Regions from separate parts of the Aeribacillus sp. FSL W8-0870 genome, predicted to be linked through region 1. Evidence: predicted binding sites of a transcription regulator. Region 1 holds the regulator's gene; each other region holds the start of a gene.
The links. Region 1 encodes LexA, which represses DNA repair genes until DNA is damaged. Its sites were predicted from a motif close to CGAACATATGTTCG; they were not measured.
Positions count from the first base shown of each region.

Region 2: a site for LexA is predicted at 1,873-1,886, ahead of recA (recombinase RecA). Genes of this name have one in related genera too.
Region 3: a site for LexA is predicted at 2,163-2,176, ahead of NSU02_RS13105 (UV damage repair protein UvrX). Genes of this name have one in related genera too.

Region 1 is NZ_CP150165.1:2,209,720-2,214,142, forward strand. It holds gene tkt (transketolase) at 1-440, opposite strand, end outside; gene NSU02_RS10690 (DUF896 domain-containing protein) at 512-742, opposite strand; gene NSU02_RS10695 (recombinase family protein) at 818-1,468, opposite strand; gene NSU02_RS10700 (LysM peptidoglycan-binding domain-containing protein) at 1,487-1,801, opposite strand; gene lexA (transcriptional repressor LexA) at 1,960-2,583, shown strand; gene gdhA (NADP-specific glutamate dehydrogenase) at 2,913-4,292, shown strand.
Region 2 is NZ_CP150165.1:2,351,214-2,355,636, forward strand. It holds gene rny (ribonuclease Y) at 1-508, opposite strand, end outside; gene recA (recombinase RecA) at 757-1,767, opposite strand; gene NSU02_RS11340 (competence/damage-inducible protein A) at 1,934-3,193, opposite strand; gene pgsA (CDP-diacylglycerol--glycerol-3-phosphate 3-phosphatidyltransferase) at 3,212-3,790, opposite strand; gene NSU02_RS11350 (RodZ domain-containing protein) at 3,845-4,423, opposite strand, start outside.
Region 3 is NZ_CP150165.1:2,689,098-2,693,520, forward strand. It holds gene NSU02_RS13100 (YolD-like family protein) at 483-812, opposite strand; gene NSU02_RS13105 (UV damage repair protein UvrX) at 851-2,107, opposite strand; gene NSU02_RS13110 (SDR family oxidoreductase) at 2,447-3,241, opposite strand; gene NSU02_RS13115 (MBL fold metallo-hydrolase) at 3,242-4,210, opposite strand.

The DNA.
Region 1 (4,423 bases):
ATATTGTATCCTTCTTTATTGTATGTAGCTGCTAAATGACGTTCTGCCATCGCCATTCCAACGGCCATTGCTATTCCTTGGCCTAATGGTCCAGTTGTTGCGTCAACGCCAGGTGTATGTCCGTATTCAGGATGTCCAGGTGTTTTGCTTCCCCATTGACGAAACGACTTAATATCATCCATGGAAAGATCATAACCCGATAAATGAAGCAAGCTGTAAAGCAGCATCGACCCATGTCCGGCAGATAAAACAAAGCGATCTCGATTAAACCAATTAGGGTTTTCAGGGTTAATGTTCATAAATTTCGTCCACAGCGCATAAGCCATTGGTGCGGCGCCCATTGGCATTCCAGGATGTCCGGAATTCGCCTTTTCAATCGCGTCAATGGATAATGTTCGAATCGTCATGATGGATAAATCTTGAATGGAATGAGTCACCATTATCATCCTCTCATCTGTATTTTCAGTTTATAATCTTATCTTTATTGTTGCAATAAGGCAACACCCATCCGTTAATGCAGCCTTTTATTTTTAAATTTTTTCAATTTTTCCGGTGTAACATCATTACCTTTCGGATCAATCACTGTAACATTTTTTAAGGTGTTTTGAAAATCCCGACGAAACGACTCTAAATATTCCTGCCTTAATTGCTGCTGCTCAAGCTTTTCCTCTTGCGTCAATCCTTCTGACTTAGACTTTTTAGATAGTTCATTAATACGGTTAAGTTTTTCTTTTGAAATCATAAGCTGAACCCCTTGTATATTTTTGCCGCGCTCTTTTATCATACTAAATGCGACCACTAATGACAACAATTATTGCTATGATTCTCCTTTTTCTGACAAAAATTGTTGATATCTGCGATGGACAGTAGCTTTTGAAACGTCATAGCCGAATCCTCTTAATGTTGCCGCTATTTCTGAAAATGTCAGGCCGTTTTTCCGCAATCGGTCAATCTCCTCGATCGGAACTTCTTTTCGCTCTCTTTTATAGGAAGAATTTCTATTCTTTAAATTTTTTTCAGGCCTGTACCCATTTTGTATAGCTCTCAACATTCCCCGCTTTATTTTCAAATTATGAATTTTTCGTTGATATTCTTCGACAATTCCTATGATTTCAAGCACCATCGTGTCTGATTCAGACAGTTCCATCTCCCCGCGATGGGCAGCGGTGAAAATTTTCACACCTTGTTTCAAAATGGAATGGACAATGGCGATTTTGGCATTCCCTCTGCCAATTCTTGTTTCATCCTGTATTAATACCGCTTCAATTTCTTTCTCCTCAATCAATTCCAGCAGTTGAAAAACCCCTTCACGATCAACATCATACCCGCTCGCTTTTTCTTCTATCACTTCAACAACTTCCATACCGTTTTCAGCTGCGAGCTTTAACAGCTCGTCCTTCTGTCTTTTCAAAGATGTTTCCTGCTCATCTTTTTCAGTGCTGACTCTTGCATAAACGACTGCTCTCATGTTAAATGCTCCTTGCGGTTATTCTTTGTTTGCCAAATATTCAGCATTGTAGTATTTATTTTTTTCAATCGGAATGACGATTGTTTCCCCCGGTTTTACAACAAGGCTTTGGAGATTGTTTCGCTCCTGAACCCATTTAACAAACTCTGAATGAGACATATTGTCATATTCTTTATATTCATCAGCGATTTTCCACAAACTGTCCCCTTCCTTCACTTGAACCTCCAAATAATGATCGAGCTCTTCCCTTTCTCCAGTATACGAAATCGCCAAAACTGCCGCCATGATGACAAGGAAAAAAGAAACGATGTAAGACCATGATAATTTATCCATTTAGAACCGCCCCTGAAACAGAATATTTGTTCGGTTTTTTGTTTTTAAGTATAAAAGGGAACACATGTTTCTGTCAAGCAAATATTCGAACTTACGTTTGCTTTTTTGGAAAAATCATGCTATAATCGACACAAATTGATATGACTGAGGTGCTTGACATGTCAACAAAATTATCTAAGAGACAACAAGATATTTTGAACTTCATTAAGGAGGAAGTAAAAAAGAAAGGATACCCTCCCTCTGTAAGAGAAATCGGCGAAGCGGTCGGTCTTGCCTCCAGTTCAACTGTTCACGGGCATTTAGCAAAGCTTGAGAGCAAAGGACTGATTAGAAGAGACCCCACAAAGCCGAGAGCCATTGAAATTTTGGACGATGATGGCAGCCACCTTCTAACAAACAATGTGATCAACGTGCCGGTCATAGGAAAAGTGACGGCTGGTATTCCGATCACTGCCGTTGAAAACATCGAAGAATATTTTCCGCTTCCGAATCATATTGCATCAGGTGATGATCAACTTTTCATGCTTGAAGTAGTCGGAGAAAGCATGATCGAAGCAGGCATTCTGGACGGAGATTTAGTTATTGTCAGACAGCAGCAAACAGCCAATAACGGCGACATCGTTGTCGCGCTCACAGACGACAATGAAGCGACCGTAAAAAGGTTTTTCAAAGAAAAAGACTTTATACGGCTTCAGCCGGAAAACCCAACAATGGAACCGATTATTTTAAAAAATGTGACAATACTCGGAAAAGTGATCGGGCTATACCGCTCCATACACTGAATATTCGATGTCTCAAAACAGGTGAGGCATCCTTTTTCTTTTTATAAAATTTTCAAAATTCCCTCTCTTAGCGATGTTAAATTTTTAAAAATGTTTTCTAATCAATATGTATGCAGACAAGCTAGATTCAATGAAACAAATTTCAGGCGCCTTCTCCGCGCCTGCATGCAAAGCTATTATGCAACAATTCTCAACAGTCATTGTTTTTTGATTTATTTTGTTGTAGAATTTTTTATTGTAGATTTCGCTTCCTTAGCCAGTGCCGGGATGATTTACTGAATTGTTTGAATTCTTCTAACTGCTTAAATTTTAGGTATAGGAGAGGTGCTATGAATCAATTACTTATGAAACAAAGTGAATTGGAAAATGCAAAGCAATATGTCAATGAAGTATTTCAATCCGTGCAAGAAAAAAATCCGAATGAGCCTGAGTTTCTTCAAGCTGTAAAAGAAATATTTGACTCGCTTGTGCCTGTATTTGCTCAACATCCTACATATATAAAACACGGAATACTTGAAAGAATTGTTGAGCCGGAAAGATTGATCATTTTTCGCGTTCCATGGGTGGATGACGAAGGAAAAGTGCGTGTAAACCGCGGATTTAGAGTGCAATATAATAGTGCAATTGGGCCATATAAAGGAGGCTTGCGCTTTCACCCGACCGTCAACGCCAGCATTATTAAATTTTTAGGATTTGAACAAATCTTCAAAAATTCATTGACTGGGCAGCCGATCGGCGGAGGAAAAGGCGGATCTGATTTTGATCCGAAAGGTAAATCAGATGGGGAAATTATGAGATTTACACAAAGCTTTATGACAGAGCTTTACAAACATATTGGACCAGATATTGACGTTCCTGCCGGTGATATTGGAGTTGGCGCAAGAGAGATCGGATACTTGTTTGGCCAATATAAAAGAATACGCGGCGGATTTGAAGCTGGGGTGTTAACCGGAAAAGGCATTGGTTACGGCGGAAGCCTAGCGAGAACCGAAGCGACAGGGTATGGAACTGTTTATTTTGTTGAAGAAATGCTTAAAGACCATGGATTAAGCTTCAAAGGAAGCACAGTTGTTGTCTCTGGTTCTGGGAACGTTGCCATATATGCGATTGAAAAAGCAACACAATTAGGTGCAAAAGTTGTCGCATGCAGCGACTCTGATGGCTACATTTTTGATAAAAATGGAATTAATCTTGAAACGGTTAGAAGGTTAAAAGAAGTTGAAAGAAAAAGAATTAAAGAATATGTAAATGAACATCCTCATGCAGAATATTATGAAGGCTGTTCCGGAATTTGGTCCATTCCGTGCGATATTGCCCTCCCATGCGCTACTCAAAATGAAATCGATAAAAAAGCAGCTGAACTCCTTGTTTCCAACGGACTCAAAGCTGTTGGAGAAGGCGCCAACATGCCGTCTACATTAGAAGCGATCGACGTGTTTTTATCAAACAATATTCTTTTTGGACCTGCAAAAGCTGCTAACGCAGGCGGAGTTGCTGTTTCAGCATTAGAAATGGCTCAAAACAGCGCAAGATTATCTTGGAGCTTTGAAGATGTCGACGCAAAATTACGTGATATCATGAAGAACATTTACCGAAATTGCGTCAACGCTGCAAATGAATACGGCTGCTCCGGAAATCTTGTCGTCGGCGCTAACATTGCAGGATTTAAAAAAGTCGCTGATGCAATGGTAGAACAAGGAGTCATTTAAAAGATAGAAAAATGGTCATTTCCATCATTTATTCTTTATAGTGAGTAAACATATATGATAATCGCTAAAGCTTTACCTACCCTGCTTTGGCGATTCATCATGCTCACTATAATACCCCATCTTAACTTGAG
Region 2 (4,423 bases), 140 kb from region 1:
TATCATGAGAAAGTTCCTTTTCCACTCGTTCAAGGATGATTTGTTTCGCCTCTTCACGCGATAAACCCGAAATGCGTTCAAGCTCTATTTGTCCTTCTTGCACCATCTTTTCCACTTTGCTTTCCATCTCTTCAATATGCTGTTGTCTTTCATTTAGAGAATCTTCTTTTTTATCTAGCATCGCCTCACGCTTATCTAATGATTCATCTTTTCGATCGAGATTCTCCTCTTTTTGCATTAAACGGTTTTCTTGTTTTTGAAGTTCATTTCTTCTTTCGCGAATTTCTTTTTCTACTTCCAAACGAAGCTTATGAATTTCATCCTTTGCTTCCAGAAGCGCTTCTTTTTTCGTTGCTTCAGCTTCACGCTTAGCATCTTCAAGAATTTGTTCCGCGGCGTTTTTTGCACCCGCTATTTTCGCTTCAGCAATGGATTTTCGAACAAAATAACCAACAACTGCACCGACGATTAGGCCAAGCAAAATGGAGATGATTTCAATGAGTTCCATTCTTTCACCTCCTCTTGCTATGAACTTGTCACAAAGAAAGTGTCGGCATTACACATTTACTCTCCCAATAACATTTTCCAAAAAAATATGTTAAATATATTGCAAAAATGAAAAAATATACATATCCATTTTAAATGTGGGAATAACCCTTGTCAAGTTTTCATCTTGTCGAACAAAGGATGGGGCTTTTTTTGATCAAAAAAATAAGACCGGCTACTCCGCCAGCCTTACGCTAAGATGTGCGTACATTATTCATCCAAAAGCTCGAACGTTTCCTGCCCCTCTTGCACAGGTTCATTCGTTTCAAGGCCATATGCCTTGCGAATTTCTTGCTGAATGGCATCGCGAATATCCGGATTTTCGCGCAAAAATTGCTTTGCATTTTCTCTTCCCTGTCCTAAACGCTCCTCTTGGTAAGAATACCACGAACCGCTTTTTTGTATAATATCCAATTCCGTTCCCAGGTCGATGATTTCTCCTTCTTTTGAAATCCCTTCCCCGTACATGATATCAACTTCTGCCGTTCTAAAAGGAGGCGCTACTTTGTTTTTGACAACTTTAATTTTCGTTTTGTTTCCTACCATATCATTTCCTTGTTTCAGCTGTTCAGCTCTGCGCACTTCAAGGCGGACAGATGAGTAAAATTTCAGCGCGCGTCCCCCTGGAGTTGTCTCGGGATTTCCGAACATGACGCCCACTTTTTCCCTTATTTGATTAATAAAAATCGCAATGGTTTTCGACTTGCTAATGGCTCCTGAAAGCTTCCGAAGCGCTTGTGACATAAGACGCGCCTGCAATCCGACATGCGCATCGCCCATTTCGCCTTCAATTTCCGCTTTTGGGACGAGTGCTGCGACCGAGTCAATGACAATGATGTCGACTGCACCGCTGCGAACGAGAGCTTCTGCAATCTCAAGAGCCTGCTCGCCGGTATCGGGCTGCGACAAAAGCAGTTCATCAATATTAACACCTAAATTTTGCGCATAGACAGGGTCGAGCGCATGTTCCGCATCGATGAACGCTGCTTGCCCGCCTAGAGCTTGAACTTCAGCAATGGCATGAAGGGCCACTGTCGTTTTACCGGAGCTTTCCGGTCCATATATTTCAATAATCCGACCTCGAGGATATCCGCCGACGCCAAGAGCTGCATCCAATGCCAGCGATCCGCTTGGAACTGTTGAAACTTTTCGCTCAGCCTGTTCTCCAAGCTTCATTATCGAACCTTTTCCGAATTGTTTTTCAATCTGTTTTAACGCCATTTCCAAGGCAGCTTGACGATCATGATTCAATACAATTTCCTCCTTAAAAAATTGATAGCTTCAAAATAAATATACCGTGTTTTTTCCTGTTTGCCAAGAAAAAAGGGAACATTTATTCGTTTTTTAATTTTCATTATATAAAAATTAAAAAACCGGATGAAGACACTCATAACCGGTTTTCCATTTCCTTTATTACATTCATTACATAGTAGCAGCCATAATTTGCCGTTCTGTGCCTGATCCCTTCCCGAGTACCGGAAAGATGAAGCTCAAAGACTGCCGTCGGCCGATCGTCGATTTGAATACCGATATAGACAGTCCCAACTTCTTTTCCTTCAGAAGGATCAGGTCCTGCCACTCCCGTAAAGCTGATGCCGATATTGCTGCCGGTCAATTTTTTTATATTTTCCGCCATTTCTTTCGCACATTCAGAGCTAACGGCTCCTTTTGTTTTCAACGTTTCTTCCGACACGCCAAGAACATGCTGCTTCACTTCGTTTGTATAGCAGACAATTCCTCCAAGCACAATATTCGAAGCGCCTGGAAAATGGGTCAGCTGTTCGGAAAAAAGACCGCCCGTCAAACTTTCTGCAGCCGAAATAGTATATTGCTTTTCTTTTAGAAGCTTCATAAGCTGCTCTTGGATCGAAGTTTCACCGTGTCCATAAAAATATCGGCCAACACGGCTTAAAATCTTTTTTTCTGTTTCGTCAATCAGCTTCAGCGCAGTCGACTCATCTTCATGTTTTGCTGTCAGGCGCAATGTTACTTCGCCGTCTTTTGCCAGCGGCGCGATGGTCGGATTTGTTTGCTGATCAATCAGATCCTCTATATCTGTTTCAAGCTGAGATTCGCCGATGCCAAAGAAACGAAGCACACGCGAGATGATTTTTTCTTTTAACCCGTAATGATATTGCAAAAACGGCACACCGTAGTTGATAAACATCGGCTTCATTTCTTTCGGAACACCCGGCATGAGCAAATATATAATTCCGTTCGCCTCTAACGCCATTCCTGGCGCCATTCCGTAATGATTTGGCAAAACAGTAGAACCTTCCAAAACTAATGCTTGTTTCCGATTGTTTTCCGACATTGTCCGTTTCGTCCGTTTAAAAAAATCCTCAATGTTTTTCATCGCCGCCTCGTCGATCACGAGACGTTTATTCAAAATACGTGCAATCGTTTCTTTCGTCAAATCATCTTTTGTCGGGCCGAGCCCGCCGGTAAAAATGATGCAATTCGACCGTTTTTTTGCCGTTTCGATCGCATGCTCTAGCCTCTCAGCATTGTCTCCAACGACCGTATGATAAAAAACATTAACACCTATTTCGGCAAGCTTTCTTGATATAAATTGGGCGTTTGTGTTGGCGATCTGTCCAAGCAACAGTTCTGAACCGACAGCAATAATTTCAGCATTTACATTCATACATTTTCCTCCACATGGTTATTTCGAATTGACAAACGCGTGTTTATTTTTCATGAAATAGTCCCATCCAGATAAAATGGTAAAAAAGAGCGCAACCCACAAAGCAATGTCTGCAAATGGAAACGAAATCCATTCAAAAGGTATATTATGTAAAAGCAAAGCGGAAATAGCCACAATCTGCGTCCATGTTTTTATTTTGCCGAGCATGTTAGCTGCTACGACTTCTCCTTCCCCAGCCAGAACTAAACGCAATCCGGTTACGGCAAATTCACGGCTGATGATCAGAATGACAATCCAAGACGGAGCAGCACCTATTTCCACCAATATGATGAGAGCAGAAGAAACGAGCAATTTATCGGCAAGAGGATCTAAAAACTTTCCTAAATTTGTCACAAGTCCAAGCTTGCGTGCATAATATCCATCAATCCAATCGGTCGTCGAAGCTAAAATAAAAATGAGGGCGCCAACGACATGATTGACAGGAATAACTACTTCACCGACCGACCAATTTCCCCAGTTAAAATCGCCAAGCATCACAATCATAAATATTGGAATTAGCATAATTCTTGATACAGTAATTCGATTTGGCAAATTCATTTTGTACCTCCACTAGCATAAAGTAAGAAAGAATAAGCCATCTCATACGATGACTTATTCATTCTTGTTATTTAAAATGATAATATCCTGCCGAACCATTTTATTCGGGTCCGTTTCATAAGAAACGGCTTCTCCATTCACTTGAATGGTCGTAAATCGAGCATCGCCTACAACGATTTTTGCTTCTTCTTCCGCTGTTACATCAACCGTTTTCTGCTCATTTTGTCGCATCATTCCTGCAAAAAACGATTTTCCTTTTCCGTTCTTCACTTCTATCCACGAATTCCCATTGGTTGAAATATCGATCACCAATTTGTCCGCATTGGACAATTCATATACGGTTTCTTTCCCTCTTACTTCTTTTACCGTCAATGTTTGCTTCGTTTCATTTTCGGCGTTCTCATCTTTTTTCTCCTCTTGTTCTGTTTCTTCAACCGAACGGTCTTTTTCATCGACAATATTATTTTGCTCTTTTTTCTCAGGCTCCACGCCAGAGGTTTCTATTTTGACGGATTTTGTATCGTCCTCCGTCTGAACGCCTTCATCTGTGCTTCCACGCTGGGAAAGCACCCAAACGATAATCGCCACCAAAATAATAACAGCGATGACGGCAAGCTTCGGCAACAGCTCTAA
Region 3 (4,423 bases), 480 kb from region 1:
TTAGAAAGCCTGTGAGGGCTTCTGAGAGGCTTTAAGAAGTTGATAGCTACAAAAACGCTTTTTCTTCATGCCCCAACACTCTTGTTGTGGACGCCCTGACACAGCTAATGTCAAAGTTTGGGGTGCGTCCTTTTTTAATAAGTGTAAATTATTACAGGAGCTAAGAAAATAATTCTCTTACTTATTCCAGAAAATGACCCTATAGTGGCAGAGTGAAACTTAATTGTTTTTAGTTAACCGTGAATGTCACTTATTCACTAACGGGTGCTTTTTTAGTGAAAGAAAAATTAATTGATTTTAAGATTGAGATCATGTTTTAGTTATTCCATTATAGGACGCCGATGGTAGAGTAGCAAAAAGCCCAATTTCTCAAATTTTTAGAAATTGGGCTGTTAATTATCGTCATTTTCTAAGCGTTGTAAATCTGCATTTTCCTGACCTTACGCTACCCCTATTAAATTTGTATTTCTAATGCTGTTTTCTTAGTATTGCTCAATTTCAATAATATCTCCTAATTTTAAAACATGTTTTTTAGTCAAGTAATCAACAATTCGTAATTCTCTTTTTAGCTGATCGATATAATGAATATTGCCGACAAGCTTCTTTATTTCACCTTTTTGATAATAGGTGAATTGTAGAGTAATGTCCTCTTCCATAGCCTCACAGATAACTTCATTAAATTCTTCATATTTTTGTTCATCTAAAACCGGTTTTTCGACTTTATCTAAACTTTCATTGTATTCCCTTAGTAATTTCACATGCTCGGGCAGCATCATAGCTGTCCATTTTATGCTTCCACGATCCTGAATCATTGTTTATCCCATCCTTTGCTTTCTTTTCTTCATATTCGTTACGCATAATGCCCGCCGATCAGCTTGTTGCGGTGAAGACTCGTTCCTGCCTTCGTATACGAAACAGCGCGCAGCAGTGCATTGGAGCCGTGCTTGTTCCGAATCGCATCCATTACATATCCTAAACGATGCTCTTTTATGCGGTTCGGCCTAAACAAATCAAGCTGCATGCCGCTGTCTTTTTCCACGTTGGAAAGAGAGATGGAAATTTTTCTGACTGTCTTCCCCTCATAAAAACGATCAAACAGCAAAAGGCAGGCTCGATAAAGATCCATCGTAATATTTGTTGAGACATCCATCGTTTTTGAACGGTAAAATCCTCCTCCGCCTTCCTTTTGGCTGTAGCCGATTCCAAGGCTGATTGTTCTCCCCGCCATCCGGTGTTCCCTCGCTCTTTTTGCCACTTCCTCGCACATTTCTAAGATGACGCATTTCACCTCTTCGGGGTCCGGATAGTCGCGAAGCAATATTTGATTTTTTCCAAAACTGATTTGCCCCAGCATAATCGGAGAGCCTATGTCGGAAAGATCTATTCCCCATGCGTGGTAATAAAGCTGATTCCCCATGACGCCGAACTTCTTTTCAAGGAGCTCTAACGGATAATTTGCGAGCTGACCGACTGTAAAAATTCCCATTCGATTTAACGTTTTTTCAAGTCTTGCCCCAATCCCCCACATCTTACGCAACGGCTTGATGCTCCACAGCTTCGTTTTGACATCATCATACGTCCATTCCGCTATACCTTTCTTTTTCGCCTCCAAATCTAGACAAAGCTTCGCCATCAATATGTTTGGACCGATCCCAACCGCGCATGGGAGAGAAAATTCATTTCGTAAATCTTCCACAATTTTTTCGGCCAGACTATGCGCATCCCCCCAAAGTCTTTCTGTTCCATCCGCAGTAATAAAACATTCATCTACGCTGTAAACATGGATGTTTTCTTTCGGAACATAGCGGTTCAGCAGCCGAGTAATTTCAGCAGAAATCCGTAAATACGTCGCCATTTTCGGAGTGATGAGGCGGATGCGGGGGTCGTTTGGAATTTGAAATAAGCGGGATCCGGTTTGAATTCCGAAATCTTCCTTCAGTTTTGGTGAAGCGGCCAATACAATGCTTCCTGTCCGCTCTTTGTCCCCAACGATAGCAATGTGGGCTGTTAAAGGATCAAGCCCAAGTATGACCGCCGCACAGCTCGCATAAAAGCTTTTCATATCGATGCATAATATATGCCGGTTTGGAAACGATTCATAATTCATTCCATCATCCCCTCATGAGAATGTATGTTCGGTTTTATTTTATTTTTATTGTATGGGAATATACGTTCGATTTCAATGGGAATTTGCGCCATTTTTCGCGGTACAAAAGAAGCATAACAACGAAGTACGGCATCGAAAAACAGATATTAAGCTTGGAAAGCTTATTCAAAATACAGCCGCGTTTTTTAGAAGATTTAAGTTGGAGACAAATCGGTGAAAGAGCTGAATTTTTTGTCAAAATAAAAAGACGCTTGACGCGCCTTTTCAGAAGTGAGAGCGGAGATTTTAGCGAAAAGTCCGCCTTCAGCTTTCTGTTCATTTCCTGCATCATGCTCCCGGTCATTTTTGCCGAAACAAATTTCCGGCAACTTTTTCAAATAGGGAGGGCATAAGACGATAAACAAGCCCGCCAAGCTCCATCCAAACAGGCATATTAATTTCCCGTTTATTTGTCAGCATCACGCTCACGATTTTTTGTGCAACAGCTTCCGGATTAAGCATCCAGCGTTGGACGTTTTTCACATAATCCCCTGACGTATCGGCAAGATTGAAAAAATCCGTTTCAATTGGACCCGGATTGACAGATGTTACAAAAATCCCGCGGTCCGCCACTTCCATCCGCAAGCTGTTCGTAAAGCCTAAAACAGCATGTTTTGTAGCAGAATAGATGCTTGATTTCGGAGTAGCTATTTTGCCAGCCTGAGAGGCGACATTAATAATATGCCCTTCCCGTTGGGCCAGCATCTTCGGAAGAACCAGCTTTGTCGCAGCAATTAATCCGAACACATTTACTTTAAACATTTGCTGCATCTCTTCGAATGTTGCTTCCTCTGCATTTCGAAAAATACCAAAACCAGCATTATTGACTAAAACATCCACTCGGTCAAAATTCTCTGTGATGTCCGTAAATACTTCGGAAACTGCGTCAAGGTCACTGACATCCAGTTCGTAATATGTACAAGAAATAGAGTGAGAGGCTTGAAGCTCATCCGAAAGTTTCTTGAGACGATCCTTCCTCCTAGCCAGCAAAACTAAATGTCCACCGCTTTCTGCAACGATCCTTGCGATTTTTTCCCCGATCCCGCTCGATGCCCCCGTAATAACTACCAATCGATCTTTAAGCCGCGAATTCATTTATTTGTCACCTCTTCGTTGCGCGGAAAAAAGTAAAACGCCATTTTCTATTCTTTTGTTAATTTTTCCATATTGTTCTAAATAATCAAGCTGAGCAACAGTTTCTGATATAGCAAATAAAAGCTCTTGTTGATAAGCAGACGGAAAAAGAAGCTTGCAAAGAGCAAACACCGTCATTTCCTGTTTTTCTAAATGCTTTAATACGGTGAGCGCGCGTTCATGCTGTTTGTCTAAACGGTTCCGAATCAACAGGTGAGGATCGAAAAATTCATCTTTATGACCCGGAAAGACAACAGAAATCGGAATATGCAAAAGCTTTTTCAAAGATTCATTATATTGCAGCTGAGGTTTTGGACGCTCTTTTCCTTCATACGGCATTTCAAGAACAGGATTGGAGGAAATGGTTTTCAGCAAATGATCGCCGCCGATCATTCGGCAGTCTTCCTCATTGTACAAAACGATATGGCTTTGGGCATGTCCAGGAGTCTCAATGACTGTAAACCCAGGCATCCCGTCTATTTCATCTCCTTCTTGAATGGAGGAGGTCAGCGGATGATTGCGTGGATATAAGGAAAGATCAAGATGATCTAAGTGTGACTTAAACGACTCTGGGACGGCAAACTGCTTCAACAATTCTAAAAAAAATTCCTTTTGCCGATCAAAAAAACGCACATCATGAGAAAGCCAAGGAGCAAGCAAACGATGGCCCAAAACACGAAGATCGCCATCAAAAAAATCGAGCAAACCGATATGGTCAGGATGATGGTGGGTAAGAATGACTTGCTCAATATCCTCAGGCACAAGCCCTATTTCCTTCAGCTTATGTTCAAAAACTCTCCACGCTTCCTCCGTTTTCATCCCTGCATCCACTAATGTCAATGCGTCCCCTTTTACAACATACACGTTCACATCTTTAATCGGATAAGGTATAGGGATCGTTATTTTATAAATTGCATCTTTGCTGAACATTTTTGCAAACCGCCTTTAATTTTTTAATATAACTTATTTTACACATGATAAATCAATTTGTCATTTTATTCAAATAATTCATAAGTATACTTGACAAGCCGTAGGAACTGATAAAAAATTAATTCTACAACGCTTTTAGAATTTAAGGCAGGGAAACATTTCATCATACAAGCCTATCCAAAGCATGCGCTTCTGTTGCTTAACAGATGAATA